Regions from separate parts of the Anaerococcoides asporogena genome, predicted to be linked through region 2. Evidence: riboswitches for the same ligand, from Rfam matches in the RefSeq annotation. Region 2 holds a riboswitch; each other region holds the start of a gene.
The links. A riboswitch is a leader RNA that binds a small molecule or an ion and turns the genes downstream of it on or off. The one in region 2 is predicted to bind lysine.
Positions count from the first base shown of each region.

Region 1 (4,105 bases), 730 kb from region 2:
TCGGAATCCGGGGAAGTAAAGATCTTCTCCGGGGGACCTTCCTCGCGCAGCATGCCATCCTTGAGGAATATGATGCGGTCTGAGATGTCTTTGGCAAACCGCATTTCGTGGGTCACGATGATTAAGGTAATGCCGGTCTGGGCCAGATCGCGGATGACCGCCAGCACTTCGTCCACCATCTGCGGATCCAGAGCACTGGTGGGCTCATCCAGCAGGATGACTTCCGGATCCATGGCCAGAGCCCGGGCAATGGCTACCCGCTGCATCTGTCCGCCGGAGAGCCGTTTCACCGACTGGTGCTCAAATTCGGCCATGCCGACTTTTTTGAGCATTTCCCGGGATTTGGCCGTCGCTTCCTCGCGGGTACGCCCGAGGACCTTGATCTGTCCGATGTTGAGATTTTCCAGGACATTCAGGTTGCCGAAGAGATTAAACCGCTGAAAGATCATGCCGACCTTCTGCCGGTAATGCTCCAGGGAAAAGGACCGGTCCTTGATGTTGGTTCCGTTGAACAGGATTTCTCCTTCCTCGTAGTCCTCCAGCAGATTGATGCAGCGCAGCAGGGTGCTCTTGCCGCCGCCGGATGGACCGATGAAGGTGAGGATCTCACCCTTTTGCACCGTCAGATCGACGCCTTTGATAATCTCCCGGCCGTCAAAATATTTATGGATGTTTTTCAGTTCAATCTGGTTCATTATTTCACTTCTCCTATGGGCACCGTCTGGCTTTGCAATGCCTGAACCGGCATATCGAGCCTCTTCTCAATCAGCATCAGAACCCGGGTGACCAGGAAGGTCAGGGCAAAGTAGATGATGGCGATGATCATCATGGATTCCGTAAACTTATAGGTTGTGCCGGCGACGGACATCCCCTGGAAGAACAGCTCCGTCAGTCCGATGACGTTCAGAACAGAGGTATCCTTGATATTGACGACAAACTCATTGCCGATGGAGGGGAACGCATTCTTGATGGCCTGGGGCAGTATGATCAGGCGGAAGGCCTGGCTCTCCGACATACCGATGGTCAGAGCGGCTTCCCGCTGCCCCGAATCCACCGACTGGATGCCGGACCGGATGATCTCCGCCATGTAGGCAGCGGTGTTGAATGAAACGATGATAACGGCCGCAACGGTTGGAGTCCACTGCAGGATCCTGTAAAAATAGTTGTAGAGGAACACACCCTGAACCATCATGGGCGTTCCCCGGACGAATTCAATGTAGGCAGCGCTGAAAAAGCGCAGCAGCCGCTTGATCAGTCTCATCACCAGCGGGTCCTTGTCTGTGATGCGGATCAGCCGCATCCCAGACAGGACAAATCCCAATACCAGTCCAAAAATGGTGCCGGTGAGGGCAACCAGGAGGGTCGTCTGGATGCCCTGCAGATACAGGCTCTGGTATTGGGTAAACAACTTTTGGATTGTTTGTCCCATTTATATTCTCCTTATGGCTGATTCTTGACGGCAGTTTCCATCAGGGCGTCGCGCTTGTCATTGGTAAAGGAAGCCAGGTACTCATTGATCTGAGTCTTGAGTTCTTCATTGCCCTTGGCCAGAGCGATGGAACAGGCAGTCGGGATTCCCGGGAGCGGCTGGAAGCCGTTTTCGGGTGTAAACTCCACCATGGCCAGATCCGGGTTGGCTAATGTGACGGAGATACCGACCGGCTTGTCCAGAACTGTGCCGTCGGCAACGCCGCTGGCAATGGCGTGGATGATAAGCGGAACGGTTCCCAGGGGAGTCTCATGCTTAACTTCTGGAATCTGCGGGATCACCCGGTCATAATTGGTGCCCTTCTGTCCGACAATCTTGGCGCCGGAGAAATCAGCCAGAGCCGTGGCGCTTTCATAGGGGCTGCCTTTCTTGACCAGCATGACGAACCGGGAATCATAGTAGGGATCGGTGAAATCAACGGATTCCAGACGCTCCGGGGTTTCGCTCATGCCGGCGATGATGAGATCAATCGCTCCGTTCTGAAGCGCCGGGATTAATCCTTCCCAGGCAATCTGCTTGATGACGAGATCCCGTCCCAGTACTGCGGCCAGTTCCTTGGCCACTTCCACATCAAAGCCTCCGGCATAGCCGGCCGTTCCGTCAATCTTGACGGCGCCATTGGCATCCGTCGGCTGATTCCAGTTATACGGGGCATAATTGGCTTCCATGCCGACAACCAGGGGGGCTTTCTGGGCCGTGGTCGTTGCCGGGGCGGAAGTTGTCTGGCCCTGAGTACCGGAAGCGGTGGTGGTCTGTGCCTGAGTCGTGGAAGGTGCGGCGGTGGTGGAAGGTGCCGGTGTGGCACAGCCGGTGATCAGCATCAGGCCGGTCATCAAAAGTGCTGAGATTTTCTTTGTCATGTTCATCGTCTCCTTGGACTGTATTTATTAAAAAAAAATAAGAGACCGTGCCAGACGATCTCGTTGTTACGTAAATCAAATCTAGCGCCCTTTCATTCGAAAGGAGTGTTGCAGGTCTTTCCTGCAACCCCACATAAGACCAGTGCCCTGTCTCTTATGTTCGGCGATGGTTACCTTTCCCTGGATTCATTGCCTGCCGGCTCCCCCAGATACTAATTTGCACCGCTACCTCTAAACTTCATCTTATTTTTTTTCAAGTTTAACACAGCCAGTCGGAATGTCAACTGTTAATTCATCAATACTGCATATTTATTCATTCATTTTCTTCGTCAACGTGGCCCTGAAGAGGACTTTTTTTCTTCAATTCTAAATATGCTTCGTTTTCAAAAAGCAAATGCAAAATATTGTCTGGCATTTTCCTTAAAAAACCGAAAAATCGGTCTTTTTCTATTTTTTGCATTTTCCCTGCGGGCACAATACATTTTCCGACCGGCAGTCCCGCTTCGCACCGCGGTGGCGCCGCACATTTTCAACTCCTGCGATCTTTGTATTTTATTCCAGATCTTCCATCATCTGATTCTGCAGCAGACATTGCCGAATGCGCGCTACATAATAATCCAGAGTTTCTCCGGATAAATCCGGCATGGTGGGGTAAACGCCAAACCGTTTGAGATACTCTTCTTCCAGCTGATACAGTTCCTCGTGAAAATCCGACAGGACTGCCTGCACCTGGGAAATGGCAAAATGATTCGAATCCATTGGGGGTTCCTCCAGTCATCTAAAAAATCATCGTGTGCAGCAATGACCCTGTGGCATCTTACCGGAAGGGTCCTCTGCACATTTCATTTCTTCCGATTATAATATAAGAGAAGAAAAACCAAAATAGGGAGAACCTTCCCGTGATTAAAATCTACCTCTATGAGACCAATTCAAAAAAAAGTGAGCTGACCCGCTCCGCTCAGGCTGAATATATGAAACGACTGTCCCGAATTGCCGCGGTTCGCTTCCGGAAACCGGAAGCAGCCCCACCGGAAGCCATCTATTTCCACCCCGCAGGCAAGTCCATTGACAGCCCCGGTCTGGCAGAGCTGTTTGCCCGTCAGCTTCAGAGCGCCAGTGAACTCCATCTGGTTCTGGGCTCTCCGCCGGCAGGAAGCCCGCCCGACGTACAGCTGGTATCCCTGCCCCTGTCCCCGGACATCGAGTCGATCCTGATCCTGGAACAGATCTACCGGGCATTCAAGATCAGCAGCGGGGAACCCTACCATAAATAGATCCTCCCTGCGTCATAAACGGCTTTGACCGCAGGCTAGATCCGGGATGATGCAGCGCCATGCCTCTGGGGATGCAGATTATCCGCCTCTCCCGAACTACCTGTGACCTGTAATCTCCCCGGTCGGTAAGAAGGCAAGACAGACAGCAGGCAAAGGAACGGACCGTCATCCGACGATCCGTTCCCGTTTTGTTTTATGATGTGATCCTGGCTGAATGGGTTTTGGGGCTACGGGTTTCAGGGTTTCACTGCATAACCGGCGTGTTGCGAGCTTGGGTTCCTGGTATTTGGACTAATTGCTCAATCGCTTGATTGCCATAGGTTCCGCTCATTCCATCAAAGGAAGCGATGGAGAGCATCCAGCAGGGCGATTCGGAACAGCTGATGGGGATAGGTCAGGCGGGAAAAGGAGATCCGGTGACGGGATTCGGCTTTGAGTGAGGGATCGATGCCGTGGGAACCGCCGATTAAGAGAACCAGATG
Region 1 covers NZ_CP120965.1:70,384-74,488, reverse strand. Annotated here, with positions in the region: gene P6M73_RS00425 (amino acid ABC transporter ATP-binding protein) at 1-695, opposite strand, end outside; gene P6M73_RS00420 (amino acid ABC transporter permease) at 695-1,429, opposite strand; gene P6M73_RS00415 (transporter substrate-binding domain-containing protein) at 1,441-2,349, opposite strand; lysine riboswitch at 2,424-2,591, opposite strand; gene P6M73_RS00410 (hypothetical protein) at 2,663-2,809, opposite strand; gene P6M73_RS00405 (hypothetical protein) at 2,902-3,108, opposite strand; gene P6M73_RS00400 (23S rRNA (pseudouridine(1915)-N(3))-methyltransferase RlmH) at 3,249-3,623, shown strand; gene P6M73_RS00395 (23S rRNA (pseudouridine(1915)-N(3))-methyltransferase RlmH) at 3,959-4,105, opposite strand, start outside.
Region 1: another riboswitch for lysine. It lies ahead of P6M73_RS00415 (transporter substrate-binding domain-containing protein); the one in region 2 lies ahead of lysA (diaminopimelate decarboxylase).

Region 2 (4,105 bases):
CGTTCCACGGCCGTGGTATCAATGTCCAGAATCTTGGTTTTGGTATGCAGGCCTTCCGTCAGGATTCCCGCCTGAAAGCCCGTCAGCGAGATGGCCGGTGTGCCCAGTTCCTGGAGGATCATGGCTAACAGGGCGATGGAAACCTGTTCTCCGGTGGAGAGCATAACGTCCACTTCCCGCTTGGAAGGCGCCTGGGACGCTTCGCCGATCATGGCCATCAGCTGGTTGGTGGTCTTGCCCATGGCGGAGACCACCACCACCAGTTCTTCGCCCTGCAGCGCCCGGTCCCGGACTTTTTGGGCCACATTCCTCATCTTATCCAGATCCGCCAGCGAGGATCCGCCAAATTTCAGTACTTTTCTCATTCGTGATATGCCTCCTCGACATCGTTTCGGATCAGGTCTTCATAGCTTTCACGCCGCACCGCCAGCCGGCTTTTTCCCTCGTGCACCAGCACAACGGCGGGGCGGGGGAGGCGATTGTAGTTGGATGCCATGGAGTAATGGTAGGCACCGGTGCTGAAAACCGCCAGGAGTTCGCCGGCAGCCGGCTGAGGGAGGGGGATGCCGAGGATCAGGATGTCGCCGGATTCGCAGGCCTTGCCCGTTACCGTATAGACGGATTCTGCCGGGGCCTCAACCCGCTGGGCCAGGACGGCCTCGTAGCTGGCCCCGTACAGGGCGGTTCGGATATGGTCGGCCATGGAGCCGTCGACGAAGACGTAGCGGGTGCCGCCATAGGTGGCTTTGGTGCCGCCGACAGTGTAGAGGGTGACACCGGCTTCGGCGACGATGGAGCGTCCCGGCTCGATGAGGATCCGGACCGGCGGGAGACCGCGGGCTTCCAGACCATCGGCGATGAGTTCCAGCAGCTGAGGCAGAAAGGCTTCGGGTTCCAGGGGCTCGTCGCCGCTGACGTAGCGGACGCCGAAGCCGCCGCCCAGATCCAGAACCTTGAGGGAAAGTCCCGCCCGGGACAGGTCAGCCAGATAGTTCAGCATGACCTCGGCGGCGGAGGCAAAGGAATTTGCTTCAAAGATCTGAGAGCCGATGTGGCAGTGCAGTCCTTCCAGTTCCAGGGAGGGCTGATGCGCCAGCTCCCGCAGAAATTGAGCAGTTTCCGGCTGGAACATGCTTAATCCGAATTTCGAATCATTCCGGGTCGTGCTGATGTATTCGTGGGTATGAGCTTCGATGCCCGGATTGATCCGGACCAGCACCCGCTGGCGTCGTCCGGTGCCTTCCAGGAGGTGGATCAGCCGGCTGGCCTCGGTTTCATTGTCGAGAATGATGCAGCCCACCCCGGCGTCCAGCGCCTGAGCCAGCTCCGCCTCCGACTTGTTGTTGCCGTGAAAGTAGATCCGAGAAGCATCGAAGCCGGCGGACAGTGCCGTATAGAGCTCTCCGCCGGAGACGACATCCAGCGACAGGCCTTCCTCCGCCAGGATCCGGACCATGGCCTGGCACAGGAATGCCTTGGAGGCATATAGTACTTCGCCCTCCAGCCGGGATCCGGTCATGGCCTGGCGGTATGCCTGCATTTTGCTACGCATCCGGCCTTCGTCCATGACATAGAGCGGCGTGCCGTAGGTCCGCGCCAGCTTGCCGGCTTCCACCCCGCCCAGCACCAGTTCTCCATTGTGTTGTTCCCATCGCTGTGTCCAGTCCATTGGTTTGCCTCCTCTAAAAAATTGGTAGATTGTCGATCTCATTCTGGTGGTTCAAGATCCCGGAAATATAGAAAAACCGTGAGCGAATGCCCACGGTTATCCAATAACACCATGCAATCGCCCGACCTCGTGGAAGCGCTTCTCCGGACCATTGGGCAACGATCCGGAAACAGTGACATGCTTGTTCAGCATGCCCCCAGCACTGATGCTTCGGCGCCAGCCCCTTTCCCTTCCGGTACTCTTAACATGGCGCAACCTCTTCTCACAAAGCGAATTCTTAAATTGGCACAAGTTTACGTTTTTACTGGAATTGTGTCAATAGGTTTTCCTTGAATTGGATGAATAATTATGAATATTGCAATTTTCGGGGAGAAGAGACTGCGTGTAATCGATGTTCAGATTCAGGAAATATGCAGGTTGATTAATCCGGAGATTACGAGGAATGTCAATAGGTATTCAGCTCCGAAGAGGGATATTTGACTCAAAGACAAAAATGCAGCCCGCCAATCGGAGAATGGTTCCGAATGATGGGTTGCATTTTATTAGGATTAATATCATAATTATTCAGTGTGACGGACTCAAAGTAAGGAATGACGATCTGCAGACGAACCGAGTCATACGACCAATCAATCGGCAGTCATACTTCCGGATAACCTGCGGTCATACTTCCGGTTATTCTTCCAGATAACCTGCCGGAGGGATTATCCCATCAGCGGAACTGATCCGTGGGTCAGGTAGAAGTTGCAGAAGAAGGCGGCGATTCCGATGATGAAGAGGACCAGGACATAGAAAAAGAAGTTGGGGACAATCCGTTTCTTTTTCAATGTGGAGGCCCGTTTGCGGAAATGATCATTGAGATCCGCGACGAAGGCTTCGTCATAATGAATATGGTTGTCGATCTCGATCCACTTGTCGGCGTCCCGGATGATCAGGGCATTGCGGTAGTTGTTGATCTCCACTGTGCGGCTCAGCTCACTGCTGGGGAAGATTCGGAAGCTGCGGCCCGATTCCTTCAGGTATTCATCCAGTTCGCGGGTCACGTCATCCAGATCCGCTCCCATCAGAATGATCTTGTCATAGGTCAGGATATAGATGTAGACCCCGAGGAAGATCAGCAGCATGGTCAGTCCGATGGGCGTCATGCCTTCGCCGGAGATGGCGATGGTGAACAGGACAAAGGAGAGCAGGAAGGGAACGACATACAAATTAACATGACTCTGATTGGTCATGTAGATGGTTTTTTTGGTTCGGTAAAAATAATAGTCGACGGCCAGAACGGCCAGCAGGACCAGAAAACTGATCAGAAGCAGGACGATGGTATTAGTCATGTCAGCACTCCATTCGTTGATGGTTTTTCTGTCCTCATTATACAACAGGAAAAGATTGGTTCCAATGATTCGAAAATTCGCAGTTTCAGGGAATTCAGGTTATTTGAGTAATTCTGGTTATTAGGAGAATCCAGGAATCCAGGAATCGGAATTCGGACATTCGCGATTATGGGAATTCAGATTTCCTGGAATAGGAGGGATTTGGGAAATCTGGGAAAAAAGGCATATCTGGATATGGAAATCCTCTGGATTCGCGAAAATTTCTGGATTTGGGAAATTACTGGATTTGCCGGGTTTCCTTTGAAAAGACCCAGGCCCACCGGTTCCGACTGGTGGTATGATGTTTAATAGAACAAAAGAGTTCAGGACACAAGCCGGAAACGGAGTCCGGCCGGGGGGTAGATGATGAAGCAGCGCAGCTTAAGTTTGAGGGATTTTTTACTGATTTTGATTGTGGTGATTTTATGGGGCTGTAATTTTGTGGCGATCAAGATCGGCCTGTCCGGTTTTCCTCCGCTATTTCTGGTCGGAGTACGGTTTCTGCTGGTCTTCTTTCCGGCCTGCCTGTGGATTAAACGACCCAATCTGCCGTGGCAGTATCTTTTCAGGTATGGTTTCTTTATGGGCATTGCGCAGTTTGGCTTCCTGTTTTACGCCATACAGATCGGGATGCCGGCCGGCATTGCTTCGGTACTGATTCAGGCTCAGGTCATGTTTGGACTGCCCCTGGCAGCGCTCCTGCTTCATGAGAAAATCACCCGGATCCAGATCGGGGGAATCCTCTTATCAGTGTTCGGCGTCCTCTATCTGGGCGGCGTGTTCCAGAGCGACCGGACGCTGCCGCTGCTGCCGTTCTTCCTGGTCATCCTGGCGGCCGCCAGCTTCGGCGTGTCCAATGTGGTCTATCGCCAGATCGCGGAGTATAACATCAAACAGGGCAAACGCACCAGTTCCCTGGAAGTTCTGGTCTGGTCCTCGCTCTTCATTCCGCTTCCCATGTTCGCTTTGTCAGCTGTCCTGGAAACTCCGCAGGTGGTCTTCAACGCCGTGATGCAGCTGAAAGCACCCGCTCTCCTGTCCCTGGCCTACATGGTGATCCTGTCCACTT
Region 2 covers NZ_CP120965.1:801,296-805,400, forward strand. Annotated here, with positions in the region: gene P6M73_RS03855 (aspartate kinase) at 1-365, opposite strand, end outside; gene lysA (diaminopimelate decarboxylase) at 362-1,669, opposite strand; lysine riboswitch at 1,795-1,938, opposite strand; gene P6M73_RS03865 (hypothetical protein) at 2,371-2,997, opposite strand; gene P6M73_RS03870 (EamA family transporter) at 3,400-4,105, shown strand, end outside.

Region 3 (4,105 bases), 170 kb from region 2:
GCGGCTTCGCCGTAATCCAGGCCGACGACGCGGCCGGTGGGTCCGACCCGCTTCTTGGCCTCATAGCAGCACATCAGTCCGCTCTTGCCGGCTGCTCCCAGGATCAGGACGCTGTCGCCGGGTTTGACCAGCTTGGCGGTCTGTGCCGGCGCGCCGGCGATATCCAGGGCCGCCAGCGCCAGGGACTCGGGCATGTCTTCGGGCAGCTTGGCGTAGATGCCGGACTCGAACAGAATGGCCTTGCCCTTGATGGTGACGCGGTCGATGTCCGGTTCGATGTTGGTGATTTCGTCAATGCGCAGCGGGGTCAGGGACAGGCTGACCAGTGTCGCGATCTTGTCGCCGACTTTCAGGTCGATGTCCAGGTCCGAGCCTATTTTTTCCACGGTACCGATGAGCATGCCGCCCGAACCGGTGACCGGATTCTGCATTTTGCCGCGCTCGTCCACGATCTGGCGGATCATGTCAGCGATCCGCGCCGTATCGTGTTCGGATGCTTCTTCGATCTGCGTGAAGCTGGCGGAATCGATGTTCAAGGCGATGACGTCAATGAGGATCTCATTGTCGTAGATATCCATGTTGTTGTCTATTTTAACGGCGGTCTGAGGCATAACCCCTTTGGGTTCCAACACCCGATGCATGCCGTACTTATTTCCCTGTGCCATTTATTTCTCCTCCAAGCCTAAAATTCGTCTTGCTTCCCGGGGGGTAGCGATTTCACGTCCCAGTTCCTGGGCAATTCTTACCACGCGGCTGACCAGTTCACCATTGGACTGAGCCGGCACGCCTTTGGCCATGAAGACATTGTCTTCAAAGCCCACGCGGACATGACCGCCCATGACGATGCCCAAGGCAGCCATGGGGAACTCGCTGCGGCCGACGCCGGCAACGGTCCAGGTGGAACCGGCCGGAATGCTGTCTACCAGGAACGCCAGATCCCGCGCGGTCGCGGTCATCTGAACGCCCAGCACAAAGTCAAAGTGCATCGGCTGCTTGATGTAGCCCTGTTTGGCAAAGCGAATGGCGTAATCCACCATACCCTTGTCGAAGACTTCAATTTCCGGCTTGATGCCCCGTTCGATGAGGATTTTGCCGAAGTTCTTGATGGTGTTTTCCGTATTGATGAATATTTCATCGCCGCCAAAGTTCAGCGTGCCGCAGTCCAGGGTGGCCATCTCGATGCCCGGGATTTCCGTGGGCTGGAGCCGCTCCAGGTCGCTCATGCCGACTGCGCCGCCGGTGGAAGGCTGAATGATGGCGTCGGGACAGACTTCCCGGATCGCCTGAATGCATTGCTCAAACCGGGCCTTGTCCTGGGTCGGAGTTCCGTCATCGCGCCGCACATGGAGGTGGATGATGGAAGCGCCGGCGTCATAGGCCGATTTGGCTTCCCGCTGAATCTCCGCCACCGTATAGGGTACGGCTGGATTCTGCGCCTTGGTCACTTCCGCGCCGCAGATGGCAGCGGTAATAATCAGTTTCTCCATGCTATTTCCTCTGGCTGGCCTTGGGCACGACGCAGGTTCCGGAAGCGATGCAGACCACCACCGGCTCTTCCAGGAAATCCGCTGCCGAGGCCGAAATCTCCGGTCTGGCCACGATGACCTTGCGGGCCTCGAATTCCATTTTGCGGGAGCTGTTGCCCTCGGACACAATCCGGCCCACTGCCTCAATATAGTCCCCGGCATAAACCGGCGCCTTGAATTCCACTTTGTCGTAGGCGACAAACAGTCCTTCGTCCCCGTCCCGGCGGATCAGCAGCTCCGTCGCCACATCGCCGAACAGGCCCAGCATGCGGGCACCGTCCACCAGATTCCCGCCGTAGTGGGCGTCATGAGAACTCATTCTCATTCGAATCATTACTTCTTCCATAAAATCTTCCCCTCCTGATGTTCTCTTTTTCTTTTTCTCTTACCTGGAATTGTTTCTTCCCCGGACTTTCTCTTCTGTATGGTTTTTTCGACTCGAAAATTTTTATCTTCTGTTGGCGGAATAAACGACAAAAAGCGCTATTCACAATTTCTTGTGAATAGCGCTTCATGCTGAGCATGACAGTGGTAAGCTTTTTGCCTTTCCACCAAGGAATAATGCGGGGATACACATTAACCCTTTCGGCCTTAACGCCTTCCCGGACTTCGGATTATCCCATCCCTGAAAGCCCGGTACCTCGTTTTGGCACCTCTATCCTAAAATATTATACTCCGTGTTAACCTTTTCTTCAATAATTTTTTAACAAGATCCTTAATAATTGTAGAAACCACGCTTGGTCTTGCGACCCAGCTGATTTCCGCGCACCATCTTGCGCAGCAGGCTGTGGGCGCGGTATTTGCTGTCGCCGAATTCCTCATAGAGGACATCCATGACGGAGAGGCAGACATCCAGTCCGATCAGGTCGCCCAGTTCCAGGGGACCCATGGGATGGTTGGCGCCCAGCTTCATGGCGGTATCAATGTCCGCCGCACTGGCGATGCCTTCCGCGTAGATGCCGACCGCTTCGTTGATCATGGGGATCAGGATGCGGTTCACGACAAAGCCCGGCGCTTCCTGGACCTGGACCGGCGTCTTGCCCAGCTGGGCGGAGATCTCCACGATCCGGTCATTGACTTCATCGGTTGTGGCTACGCCGCGGATCACTTCCACCAGCTTCATGGCGGTGACGGGATTGAAGAAATGCATGCCGATGACTTTTTCCGGATAGCGGTACTGCATGGACAGCTCTGTGATGGACAGGGAACTGGTATTGGTCGCGATGATGGTGTCCTTGAGATCCAGTTCGTTCAGCGCGCTGAAAAACTCTTTCTTGGATGCCATGTCTTCCCGGATGGATTCCACGATGAGATCGCAGTCAGCCAGCTCCTGAATGTCGCTGACATAGCGGACACGAGCGAGCTGAGCGTCGCGATCCGCTTCGGACAGCTTCCCCTTTTCCACGGAACGGGCCAGACGCTTTTCCATGGCAGCTTTGCCCTGATCCAGAGAAGCCTGGCTTCTGCCCTTTACGACCACATCAAATCCGGAGGCGGTGAACTGCTGAGCAATTCCTCCTCCCATGGTTCCCATTCCAATGACTCCAACTTTCATACTATTTTCCTCCAAATGCAGGTTTGCGTTTTTCCAAAAATGCCGTCATGCCTTCCTTCTGATCGCCGTGCTCAAAACATTCGGCAAACCGTTCCACTTCAGCGGCCAGTCCCGCTTCAAAGCCCTCTGCCAGTCCCTGAGCCATGGCGCGTTTGGCCTGTCCGACCGCGGCCGCGGAGTTCTTCTGAATCTCCTGGGCCAGGGTCAGCGCGGCGGCTTCCAGCTCTTCCGGTTCCGCGATCTGACTGATCAGACCGATAGCCAGCGCTTCCTCGGCTTTGATGATCCGGCCGGTGTAGATCAGTTCCTTCGCTTTGGCCGGTCCCACGGCCAGGGTCAGGCGTTGGGTTCCCCCGAAGCCCGGTATGATGCCCAGGCCCACTTCGGGCTGACCGAACTTGGCCCGGCTGCTGGCGACTCGAAGGTCACAGGCCAGCATCAGTTCGCAGCCGCCGCCCAGGGCAAAGCCATTGACCATGGCAATGACCGGACAGGGCAGATTCTCGATGGCGGTGAAGACTTCATGTCCCCGCCGGCTGAATTCCTTCGCTTCCTGGGGATTGAGCGCTTCCATTTCCTTGATGTTGGCCCCGGCCACAAAGCTCTTGCCCACGCCGGTGATGATCAGAACATCCAGCGCCGGCAGGCTCTCTACCGCCTGGCGGATCTCGCCGAGGAAATCCGAGCTGAGGGAGTTGGGGGTCTCCGGTGAATCCAGGGTCAACAGGCCGATGCCTGACCGGTTTTCAAAATGCACTCTAGTCAATTTTCATTACCTTCAGGTGATCGCTCACGATCAGCTGGGCTTCCGTGGCTGCCTGGACATCCTCCAGCGTGTACTCCGGATTGATTTCAGTGAGCTCGATGCCCGCTTTGGTAATCTTCATGACGCCCATTTCCGTGATGATCAGATCCACTGCGTGGGATGCGGTCAGGGGCAGGTGACACTCCTTCAGAATCTTGTGAGCGCCCTTGTTGGTATGCTCCATGGCTACGATCACCGTCTTGGCGCCCGCGACCAGAT
Region 3 covers NZ_CP120965.1:968,186-972,290, reverse strand. Annotated here, with positions in the region: gene kdd (L-erythro-3,5-diaminohexanoate dehydrogenase) at 1-665, opposite strand, end outside; gene kce (3-keto-5-aminohexanoate cleavage enzyme) at 666-1,487, opposite strand; gene kal (3-aminobutyryl-CoA ammonia lyase) at 1,489-1,872, opposite strand; lysine riboswitch at 2,023-2,192, opposite strand; gene P6M73_RS04590 (3-hydroxyacyl-CoA dehydrogenase NAD-binding domain-containing protein) at 2,242-3,081, opposite strand; gene P6M73_RS04585 (enoyl-CoA hydratase/isomerase family protein) at 3,083-3,838, opposite strand; gene P6M73_RS04580 (3-oxoacid CoA-transferase subunit B) at 3,840-4,105, opposite strand, start outside.
Region 3: another riboswitch for lysine. It lies ahead of kal (3-aminobutyryl-CoA ammonia lyase); the one in region 2 lies ahead of lysA (diaminopimelate decarboxylase).